3 regions of the Comamonas faecalis genome follow, and region 1 is predicted to be linked to each of the others. Evidence: predicted binding sites of a transcription regulator. Region 1 holds the regulator's gene; each other region holds the start of a gene.
What was found. Region 1 encodes LexA, which represses DNA repair genes until DNA is damaged. Its sites were predicted from a motif close to ACTGTATNNNNATACAGT; they were not measured.
Positions count from the first base shown of each region.

Region 2: the regulator LexA is predicted to act here: its motif matches at 1,836-1,853, upstream of recA (recombinase RecA).
Region 3: the regulator LexA is predicted to act here: its motif matches at 2,024-2,041, upstream of ABD767_RS06600 (PA0069 family radical SAM protein).

Region 1 is NZ_BAABBP010000037.1:30,034-33,306, reverse strand. Features, by position in the region: gene ABD767_RS15490 (asparaginase) at 142-1,122, opposite strand; gene lexA (transcriptional repressor LexA) at 1,209-1,880, shown strand; gene ABD767_RS15480 (hypothetical protein) at 2,111-2,470, shown strand; gene hrpA (ATP-dependent RNA helicase HrpA) at 2,486-3,273, opposite strand, start outside.
Region 2 is NZ_BAABBP010000003.1:161,074-164,346, forward strand. Features, by position in the region: gene recX (recombination regulator RecX) at 194-658, opposite strand; gene recA (recombinase RecA) at 669-1,787, opposite strand; gene ABD767_RS03010 (MarR family transcriptional regulator) at 1,917-2,441, shown strand; gene ABD767_RS03015 (response regulator) at 2,478-3,152, shown strand; gene ABD767_RS03020 (sensor histidine kinase N-terminal domain-containing protein) at 3,232-3,273, shown strand, end outside.
Region 3 is NZ_BAABBP010000009.1:2,641-5,913, reverse strand. Features, by position in the region: gene fghA (S-formylglutathione hydrolase) at 1-167, shown strand, start outside; gene ABD767_RS06605 (class I SAM-dependent methyltransferase) at 184-864, shown strand; gene ABD767_RS06600 (PA0069 family radical SAM protein) at 889-2,022, opposite strand; gene rnk (nucleoside diphosphate kinase regulator) at 2,317-2,724, shown strand; gene ABD767_RS06590 (nitronate monooxygenase) at 2,804-3,273, opposite strand, start outside.

The DNA of each region.
Region 1 (3,273 bases):
CTCGTTACTTTGTGCTCCCGCCTCGTCGCACTGAGCGATCCTTCCCGCGTGAGGTCAAACGCTCTCGCAGCAAGTTCCCAACGAAAAAATGCCAGTCAGCAGGTTAACTGACTGGCATTGCGCGCCGCGGGGCTTTGCCGTTCATGGCTGCATCAGTTCCAGCATCAGGCTGATGCGCGCCTTCACCGGGCTCAGGCCCTGCGCGTCGCGCCAGCGAGCGTCCTGCAGCGACACCATGCGGCCCAACGGGCAGCGACTGGCAATGCGCACCGCAACACCGGCGTCCAGCGCACGCTCCAGCGCCGGCTGCAGCGCCTCGTGCAGCGTGCCGTTGCCCGTGGCCGCCACCACCAGGCCATGCACGCCGTGGGCCACCAGCGCGTCGACGACCACGCCGTCGCTGCCGGCATGGCTGGCCACCAGTTCCACCCGCGGCCAGCGCCAGGGCTGCTCGGCAGGCGCCGCCGCAAGGCGCATGGCAAGGTCGGCGAACACCGCCGGCCGGGCTGCAGGAGGCGCGCCATGTGCCCAGCGCACCCGCTCGTCCTCCACCCAACCCAGCGGGCCTTCGTCGCCCGATGAGAAAGCGTCCAGCCGCAGCGGATGCACCTTGCGCACCGCGCGCGCGCCATGTAGGACACCGGCGGCCACCGCCAGCACGCCACGCGCCTGCGGGTGCGCGGCCAGGCGCACAGCATCGAGCAGGTTTTGCGGCCCATCCGGCGCCAGCGCAGTCGCCGGGCGCATCGAACTGGTCAGCACCACCGGCTTGTCGGCGGGCAGCAGCGCGTGCAGCAGCCAGGCCGTCTCCTCCAGCGTATCGGTGCCATGGGTGATGACCAGCGCCGCGACGGCCGGATCCTGCAGGCGCGCCCAGCAGCGCTGCACCAGCGCCTGCCAGATGGCGTGGCTCATGTCCTTGCTGTCGACATTGGCGACCTGTTCAGCCACCAGCTCAAAACCGGCGGCCGCCTGCGCCAGCGCAGGCACGCTCGCCAGCAGCTGATCCACACCCAGCTGGCCAGCCACATAGCCAACGTTGGCGCCCGCCACGGGCGAGGTGCCGGCAATCGTGCCGCCGGTGCCGAGTACGACGATCTTGTTCGCCTGCTGCACTTGCATTCCTCCGGAAACTGTTTAAAAATACAGATACTGTTTGAAAAAACAGTAATTGAATCCCTGCCACCTTCCTCGCCCAGGACGCAGCCATGGCCGAACAACCCAAGCTTACCGCCCGCCAACAGCAAATTCTGGATCTGATCCAGAACGCCATCGCCAACACCGGCGCGCCCCCCACGCGCGCCGAGATCGCCGCTGAGCTGGGTTTCCGCTCGGCCAACGCCGCCGAGGAACACCTGCAGGCGCTGGCGCGCAAGGGCGTGATCGAGCTGGTCAGCGGCACCTCGCGCGGCATCCGTCTGCGTCAGTCGGTGCGCCAGATCAACGCCGCACGCGGCGCGCAGTTCAACCTGCCAATTCCCGGCCTGTCGCAGCTCACGCTGCCGTTGATCGGGCGCGTGGCCGCAGGCTCGCCCATCCTGGCGCAAGAGCATGTCGACCAGACCTACGCGGTCGAGAGCACCTTGTTCCAGCACCGCCCCGACTACCTGCTGCGCGTGCGCGGCATGTCGATGCGCGACGCCGGCATCATGGACGGCGACCTGCTGGCCGTGCAAGCCACGCACGAGGCGCGCAGCGGGCAGATCGTCGTCGCCCGGCTGGGCGACGAGGTCACGGTCAAGCGGCTGCGCCGCAGCGCCGGCAGCATCGAGCTGCTGCCCGAAAACCCCGACTACCCCATCATCCGCGTCGCTCCCGGAGAACCCTTTGCGATCGAAGGCCTGGCCGTCGGCCTGATCCGCAACACCATGCTGATGTAGCCTTATTCCATTTCTATATCGATCGAGTACGCGAAGGTGAAGCGCAAACAGTGCTGTAGCACGACAAGCGAAGCCGACAAAGTAATCGGTTGATATGGAAATGGAATTACGGCGCCGCCGCAGGTGGCGGGCGTCTGGCATGCATGCAGCAAACACGCACGCATGCCAACCCTGTGGCAACCGGCGCCTCTTCTGGTCAATCCTGCCGTGTTCACTTCACGGAGTCTCACATGGCCCATTCCGGATTGGCCCTGGGTGCGCACGCGCCCGCCGCCACACATTCGCCCCTCATCCGCCCGCTGCGCGGCCTCGCCAACTGGGCGCTGGCACGCACTGGCGAGCGCGGCTGCCACGAGGTACGCCCCGGCCTGCCGCTGCTGCACCCCACGGTGGAGCTGGCCCCACAGCCGCGCATCCATGGCCCCGCAAGCCGCGTGCTGGCCAATGCACGCAACGCCGCTGCGCGGTGCCAGCAGCCAGAACGGCCACTGCGCGTGATCCTGCATCCACAAGAGGGCGCCTGCCGCATCGCCCTGTCCGGGCGCATGGCCGACGTCTGCGCCGAACTCGACCGGCTGGCGCTGGCGTGACGACGCGCGCTGCCGCTACGACTGCAGCTGCGCCCAGACCTTGTCCAGGCGCTTGCTGCTGACCGGGTACGGCGTGCGCAACTCCTGGGCGAAGAAGCCCACGCGCAGCTCTTCGAGCATCCAGCGGTATTCGTGCATGCGCGCATCCTGCTGGCCCTTGCGCTGCGCCAGCAGACGCCAATAGCGCTGCTCCAGCGGCTGCAGCTCCTTCATCCTGGCAGCGTCGCGCACCGGGTCGGCGCGCAGCTTGTCCAGCCGCGCGACGATGGCCTTGAGATAGCGCGGGAAATTCTGCAGCTGCGTCCAGGGCGTCTGCGCGACGAAAGATTTGGGCATCAGCTTTTGCAGCTGGGCGCCTGCGTCCTGCACCGCGTCGGGCGCGCCCTTCGTGTCCTTGAGCTTGCGCTGCGCCGCCGCGTACTCCTGCAAAACCACGCCCACCAGACGCGCCACCTCGTTGGCGATCAGCGTCAGCCGCGCGCGCCCGTCCTGCACGCGCTGCGCAAACGCCGCCGCGTCGCCGGGCAGCGGCTCCTGCAGAAAGGCGCGATCCATCGCCACGTCGATGATCTGCGCGCGCAGTTCCTCCTGCGCACCCAGCGGCATATAGGCCACGGCCATCTTCTGCAGATCGGGAATGTTCTTTTCCAGGTACTTGAGCGCGTCCTTGATCTGCAGCGCGCACAGGCGGCGCAGGCCCAGGCGGTGTTTGGCCGCCGCAACCTCGGGCTCGTCGAAGACCTCGATGGCCACCGCATCGCCCTGGTCGATCAACGCGGGAAAGCCGATCAAGGTGTGGCCAC
Region 2 (3,273 bases), on a different contig from region 1:
GTAGCGCAGCGAAGGGGACGCGTACAGCAGGGTCGCCTTTCTTTTGGGTACTTTTCTTTGGCGAAGCAAAGAAAAGTGCCTCGCTCGCCGGGGCGAGACCCGGCCAGCCACCTCAACAATCAAAGCAACAATAAAAACCAGCGCCCCCGCAGCGATGCCAGCCAATGCTGCCGGCCGGTCGCGGCGACCACCGTCAAGCCTCATCCTCCCCCGGCCCCGCCCGCACCACCCGCCGCACCACGTCGCCGGAGAACCCGCGCGCGGCGAGAAAGCGCATCTGGCGCGCACGCTCCTGGGGCGTGCCCGGCGGGGGTGCACTGCCAAAGCGCTGGCGCCACACGGCGGTGGCGCGCTCCAGCTCGCTGGCGGCCAGCTGCACGGCGGCGCTGCGCACCAGGTCTTCGTCCAGGCCCTTGCGCCGCAGTTCCTGCAGCACGCGCTGCGTGCCCAGGCGCGGCGCGCGGCGGTGGACGACCGAGTCGGCCACGCGCTGCGCGTTGATGAAGTCCTTGGCCTGCAGGTCGTCGAGCAGTGCAGCCAAGTCGTCGCCCTCCTGCACGTGGCGTTGCAGCTTGGCTTCGAGCTCGCTGCGCGAGTGCTCGCGTTGCGACAGCAGGCGCAGTGCGCGGCCCTTCAGCGAGAGCGGGGCGAATGCCATCGGAGCGCAATTACTGCTCGGCTTCCTTCTTGCCGCGCGCCGGCTTGGCCTCGCTCGGGGCGTCGGCCGCGGGCGCGATCACGGGGGCGGCGGCCATCGGTGGCAGCGGCGCCACGCCCAGGCTGTCGCGCACCTTGTTCTCGATCTCGTACGCCAGGCCCTGGTTCTCGCGCAGGAATTCGCGGGCGTTGTCGCGGCCCTGGCCGATCTTCTCGCCGTTGTACGAATACCAGGCGCCGCTTTTCTCCAGGATGCGGGCGTTCACGCCCATGTCGATGATCTCGCCCAGGCGCGAGATGCCCGTGCCGTAGAGGATGTCGAACTCGGCCTGCTTGAATGGTGGGCTGACCTTGTTCTTGACCACCTTGACGCGGGTCTCGTTGCCAATGGCCTCGTCGCCCTTCTTGATGGTGCCGATGCGGCGGATGTCCAGGCGCACCGAGGCGTAGAACTTCAGCGCGTTGCCGCCGGTGGTGGTCTCGGGGCTGCCGAACATCACGCCGATCTTCATGCGGATCTGGTTGATGAAGATGACCATGCAGTTGGTCTTCTTGATCGTGGCGGTGAGCTTGCGCAGCGCCTGGCTCATCAATCGCGCCTGCAGGCCGGGCAGCGAGTCGCCCATCTCGCCCTCGATCTCGGCCTTGGGCGTGAGCGCGGCGACCGAGTCGACGACGATCAGGTCGACCGCGCCCGAGCGCACCAGCGAGTCGACGATCTCCAGCGCCTGCTCGCCGGTGTCGGGCTGGCTGATCAGCAGGTCGGACAGCTGCACGCCCAGCTTGCTGGCGTACTGCACGTCCAGCGCGTGCTCGGCGTCGACGAAGGCGCAGGTGCCGCCCTGTTTCTGCATCTCGGCAATGACCTGCAGCGTCAGCGTGGTCTTGCCCGAGGATTCGGGGCCGTAGATCTCGATCACGCGCCCGCGCGGCAGGCCGCCCACGCCCAGCGCCACGTCCAGACCCAGCGAGCCGGTGGAGACGACCTGGATGTCGTCGATGGCCTCGCCCTCGCCCAGGCGCATGATCGTGCCCTTGCCGAACTGTTTCTCGATCTGCGCGAGTGCGGCCTGCAAGGCCTTGGCTTTTTCGCTTTGGGCGGCGGTATTGCCCTTGGTGGTGGCGTCCATGGAAAGCTCCCGGTGATGGTGATTGGGTGTGCCTGTGATGATTTACAGGCTGTGTACATGAACAGTAGTTTAGGCGAGACTTTCCGGTAAAACATCCTATAAATAGTCAGTTTGCCTGACAATAATGCGATGGATTTGTCTACCGCACCCGACGACCGCTGGCGCCAGGCGCACCTGGGCTGGCTGCTGGGCCATGCGCTGCGCCGGTTCGACGCGCGCGTATTGCAGCTGATGGCCGCCAGCTGCGAGGCGCCGCTGGCGCTGTCCAACCTGGCCGCGCGCGAGCAGGTGGGCGCGGCCATCGTCCACATCACCCGCCACCTGCCACTGCGCGGCGAGCGCATTGCAGCGCTGGCGCAGCGCGCCGGCATGACGCGCCAGGCCATGCACGACCTCGTCGTGCAGTGCGAGGCCTGGGGCCTGGTCACGCGCCAGGTCGATCGGCTGGACGCGCGCGCGCGGCGCGTGTGCTTCACGCCGCTGGGGCTCGATTGGCTGCAGGCGTTCGAGCGCGCGGTCGCGCAGGCGCAGGCGGAGTTTCGCGCCGAGGTGGGCCAGGACGTGGCCACCGTCGTCGCGCTGGGGCTGGAAGCCTATGCCGCCGGCCTGCCGGATCCGCCAGGGCAGGGCGCGCCAGCTTCTAGAATCACCTGACCATGCCGGGCCGCCGGGGCGCCGAGGAGAAGTGATATGCGCATCTTGATTGCTGAAGACGACCAAGTGCTGGCCGATGGGCTGTTGCGCTCGCTGCGCGGATCGGGCGCGGTGGTCGACCAGGTGTCCAGCGGCACCGAGGCCGACGCCGCCCTGATGACCAACAACGAATTCGACCTGCTCATCCTCGACCTGGGCCTGCCCAAGATGCACGGGCTGGAGGTCTTGAAGCGCCTGCGCGGGCGCGGGTCGGCGCTGCCGGTGCTGATCCTGACGGCGGCCGACAGCGTGGACGAGCGGGTCAAGGGGCTGGACTACGGCGCCGACGACTACATGGCCAAGCCGTTCTCGCTGCAGGAGCTGGAGGCGCGCGTGCGTGCGCTCACGCGCCGCGGCATGGGCAGCACCAGCGCGATGATCAAGCACGGCCCGCTGGTCTACGACCAGGCCGGGCGCGTGGCCACCATCGACGGCAAGCTGGTCGAGCTGTCCGCGCGCGAGCTGGGGCTGCTTGAGGTGCTGTTGCAGCGCGCCGGCCGCCTGGTCAGCAAGGAGCAGCTCGTCGAGCGCCTGTGCGAGTGGGGCGAGGAGGTGAGCAACAACGCCATCGAGGTCTACATCCACCGCCTGCGCAAGAAGATAGAGCGCGGGCCGATCCGCATCGCCACGGTGCGCGGCCTGGGCTATTGCCTGGAAAAGATTCCCGGCTGAACCGCATGCGCCGCGCGCCCAGCCCCACGGGTGCCAGCGCCGCCGCGCGTGACTGGCCGAGCGCAGCAGCACCCCGCCCATGAAGTTCTTTCACCGCGAGCAGCGCTCCCTGTTCGGCGAG
Region 3 (3,273 bases), on a different contig from region 1:
TCCTGCACGACAACCAGTTGCAACCCGACGCGCTGGAGGCCGCCTGCGCCGCCGCCAGCCAGCCGCTGACGCTGCGCCGCCACGCCGGCTACGACCACGGCTACTACTTCATCCAGACCTTCATGGATGACCATCTGCGCCACCACGCACGGCAGGTAGGAGCGTAAAACTCTGGAAAACACCTTGAGAACACCTGACTACCCCAGCGCCGACGGACCCCGATGGGCCGCCGTGGATGCATATTTCTCCGACCTCCTGGCGCCGCAAGACAATGCGCTGAGGCACGCGCTGGCCGCAAATGCTGCGGCAGGCCTGCCAGCGCACGATGTTTCCGCCGTCCAGGGGAAATTCTTGGCCATCTTGGTTCAATTGACCAGGGCCAGGCAGGTGCTAGAAATCGGCACGTTAGGCGGCTACAGCACGATCTGGATGGCTCGTGCCCTACCCGCCGGGGGCTTGGTGACATCGATCGAGCGGGAGCCGACCCGGGCAAAAGTGGCGATCGCGAACTGCACCGCTGCCGGGTGCGCTGACAAGGTGGAGATTCGCACGGGAGAGGCGTCCGACGTGCTGTGCTCGCTCCAGGGACCATTCGATCTCGTCTTTATTGATGCCGACAAGCCAAACAACCCCGTCTATCTCGAACAGGTCTTGAAGCTCGTACGCCCGGGGTCGGTGATCGTTGGAGACAACGTTGTCCGAGGAGGCGCCGTGGTCAATGACACAAGCTCCGACCCGAATGTCTTGGGCGTCCGACGCTTTACCAACATGCTGTCTGCCAATCCCAGGCTGGACAGCACCGCGCTCCAGACAGTCGGTGAAAAGGGATGGGACGGTTTCACGATTTCAATCGTCACAGCGTAGATATTCAGCCCCTGGAGATCAGCATCAGAACAACACGCCCTGCCCCTGCTGCCCTGACGGCGCAGGCGGGCGAAACTGCGTGGCATCCAGCGGTGGGCGTTCGCGCACCAGGCCCAGCTGGCGGCAGGCGTGCTCGAAACGCTGGCGCAGCAGATCTGCCCATAGCCCCTGGCCCTTCATGCGCGTGGCGCGGTTGCTGTCGTATACGCGACCTGCCTTGCGCTGATCCGCATCGACGCCATGCAAATCCTGGATGCGCGCCAGCACGCGCGCGGCGCGCTCCGGGTAGTGCTGCTGCAGCCACTGACGCATCAGGCCATTGAGCTCCCAGGGCAGGCGTACCACGCTGTAGAACGCGCTGCTGGCGCCCGCCTCGCGCGCGGCGGCCAGCACCTGCTCCATGTCTTCGGTGATGAAGGGGATTTGCGGCGCCACGCTCACGCCCACGGCAATACCCGCCTGCGCCAGCCGGCGGATGGTCAGCAGCCGCCGGTGCGGCGCGGCGGCGCGCGGCTCCAGCACCCGCGCCAGGCGCGCGTCCAGCGTGGTGATCGTCAGGTTCACCGCCACCAGGCGCGCCTGGGCCAGCGGCGCCAGCAGATCGATGTCGCGCTCCACGCCGCTGCCCTTGGTGATGATGGCAAACGGGTGGCGCGCCTGGGCCAGCACCTCGATCAGCGCGCGCGTGAGCCCCAGCTGACGCTCGATGGGCTGGTAGGCGTCGGTGGCTGATCCGATATTGATCACGCTGGGGCGGTAGGCCGGCCGCGCAAGCTCGGCGCGCAGCAGTGCCGCGACGTTGCGCTTGGCGATCAGCCGGGTTTCAAAATCCAGCCCGGGCGAAAGATTCAAATAGCTGTGCGTGACGCGCGCATAGCAGTAGATGCAGCCGTGCTCGCAGCCGCGGTAGGGGTTGACCGCCTGGTCGAAGAAGATGTCGGGCGAATCGTTGCGCGTGAGCGCACTACGCGCTTCTTCCCACACCCATTGGGTTCGGGGCGCGGGCGCCGCGTCCTGCGCCGCCGCGCCATCGCCCCAGCCGTCGTCGAACGCCTCGCGCGCCCAGGCCTCGAAACGGTGGGGTATGCGGCACGCAGCGCCCCGCCCCTTGATGGGCGCCTCGGCGTCGCTGTTGATCGTGCGATGGATTGGCGTCATAACTGTATGAATATACAGTTTTCTAATTTTGTTGTCTGCTGGTGGCAGCGGGAATGCTTGGAAAAATCAGCACAATCCCCGATAATCCGAGACGCTGCGCCAGCTTGGCGCCAACCACTTGCCTAGGCCCGGACAACTCCGTTGCCCGGGCTTTCGTCCGTTTGCAACGGAAGCCGCACCCCATTGAAGGCCCCGGCGGGACGCTGGCCGCACACACTGCGCCACTCCAGCCGGGCCCAGACCAAAGGCGGCCTCCCTTCGCCGGACAGCCAGAATTACCAAGGAAACCTGACCATGTTGCGCAAACCCGCCATCACCCTGTCGACCCTGGACGTCGACCGTATCGAAGCCCTGCTGGAGAAGCAAACCGCCGACTTTCCTGGTCGTGAGGCGCTGGAGGCCGAGCTGCTGCGCGCCGACATCCAGGAGCCCAAGGACATGCCAGCCAACGTGGTGACGATGAACTCCACGGTGCGCTTCACGCTGATCGAAAGCGGCAAGACCAATACGCTCACGCTGGTCTACCCCAAGGAAGTGGATGGATCCGGCGACAAGGTATCGATCTTCGCGCCCGTGGGCATTGCCCTGCTGGGCCTGAGCGTGGGCGACGAGTTTGAGATGCCCAACCCCACGGGCCAGGTGACGGTGCGCGTGGACGCGATCACCTTCCAACCCGAGAGCGCTGGCGAGTTGCACCGCTGACCGAAGACTTCGCCTCCAAAACAACAAAGGCAGCCTCGGCTGCCTTTGTTGTTTTAGCTGCGGCTCAGCGCGCGCGGGATCAGGCGACCGCCAGGTCGGCCTGCTCTGCCAGGCCCAGGCGCTCACGGGCCTGCTGGTATTCGCGGCGCAGGCGCGCGACCAGCTCGGCTGCCCCGGTGACGGCATCGACCGCGCCAATGCCCTGGCCGCAGCCCCAGATGTCCTTCCAGGCCTTGGTGGCACCGCCGCCGAAATTCATCTTGCTCGGGTCGGACTCGGGCAGCTTGTCGGGATCGAGGCCAGCCGCACGAATCGACGGCGCCAGGTAGTTGCCATGCACGCCGGTGAATAAATTGCTGTAGACGATGTCGTCGGACGTGGCGTCGACGATGGCCTGCTTGTAGGCGTCGCTGGCGCGCGCCTCGTGCGTGGCGATGAAGGCCGAGCCGATGTAGGCGAAGTCCGCCCCCATGGCCTGCGCGGCCAGCACGCCGCCGCCGGTGGCGATGGCCCCGGACAGCGCCAGCGGGCCATCGAACCACTGGCGGA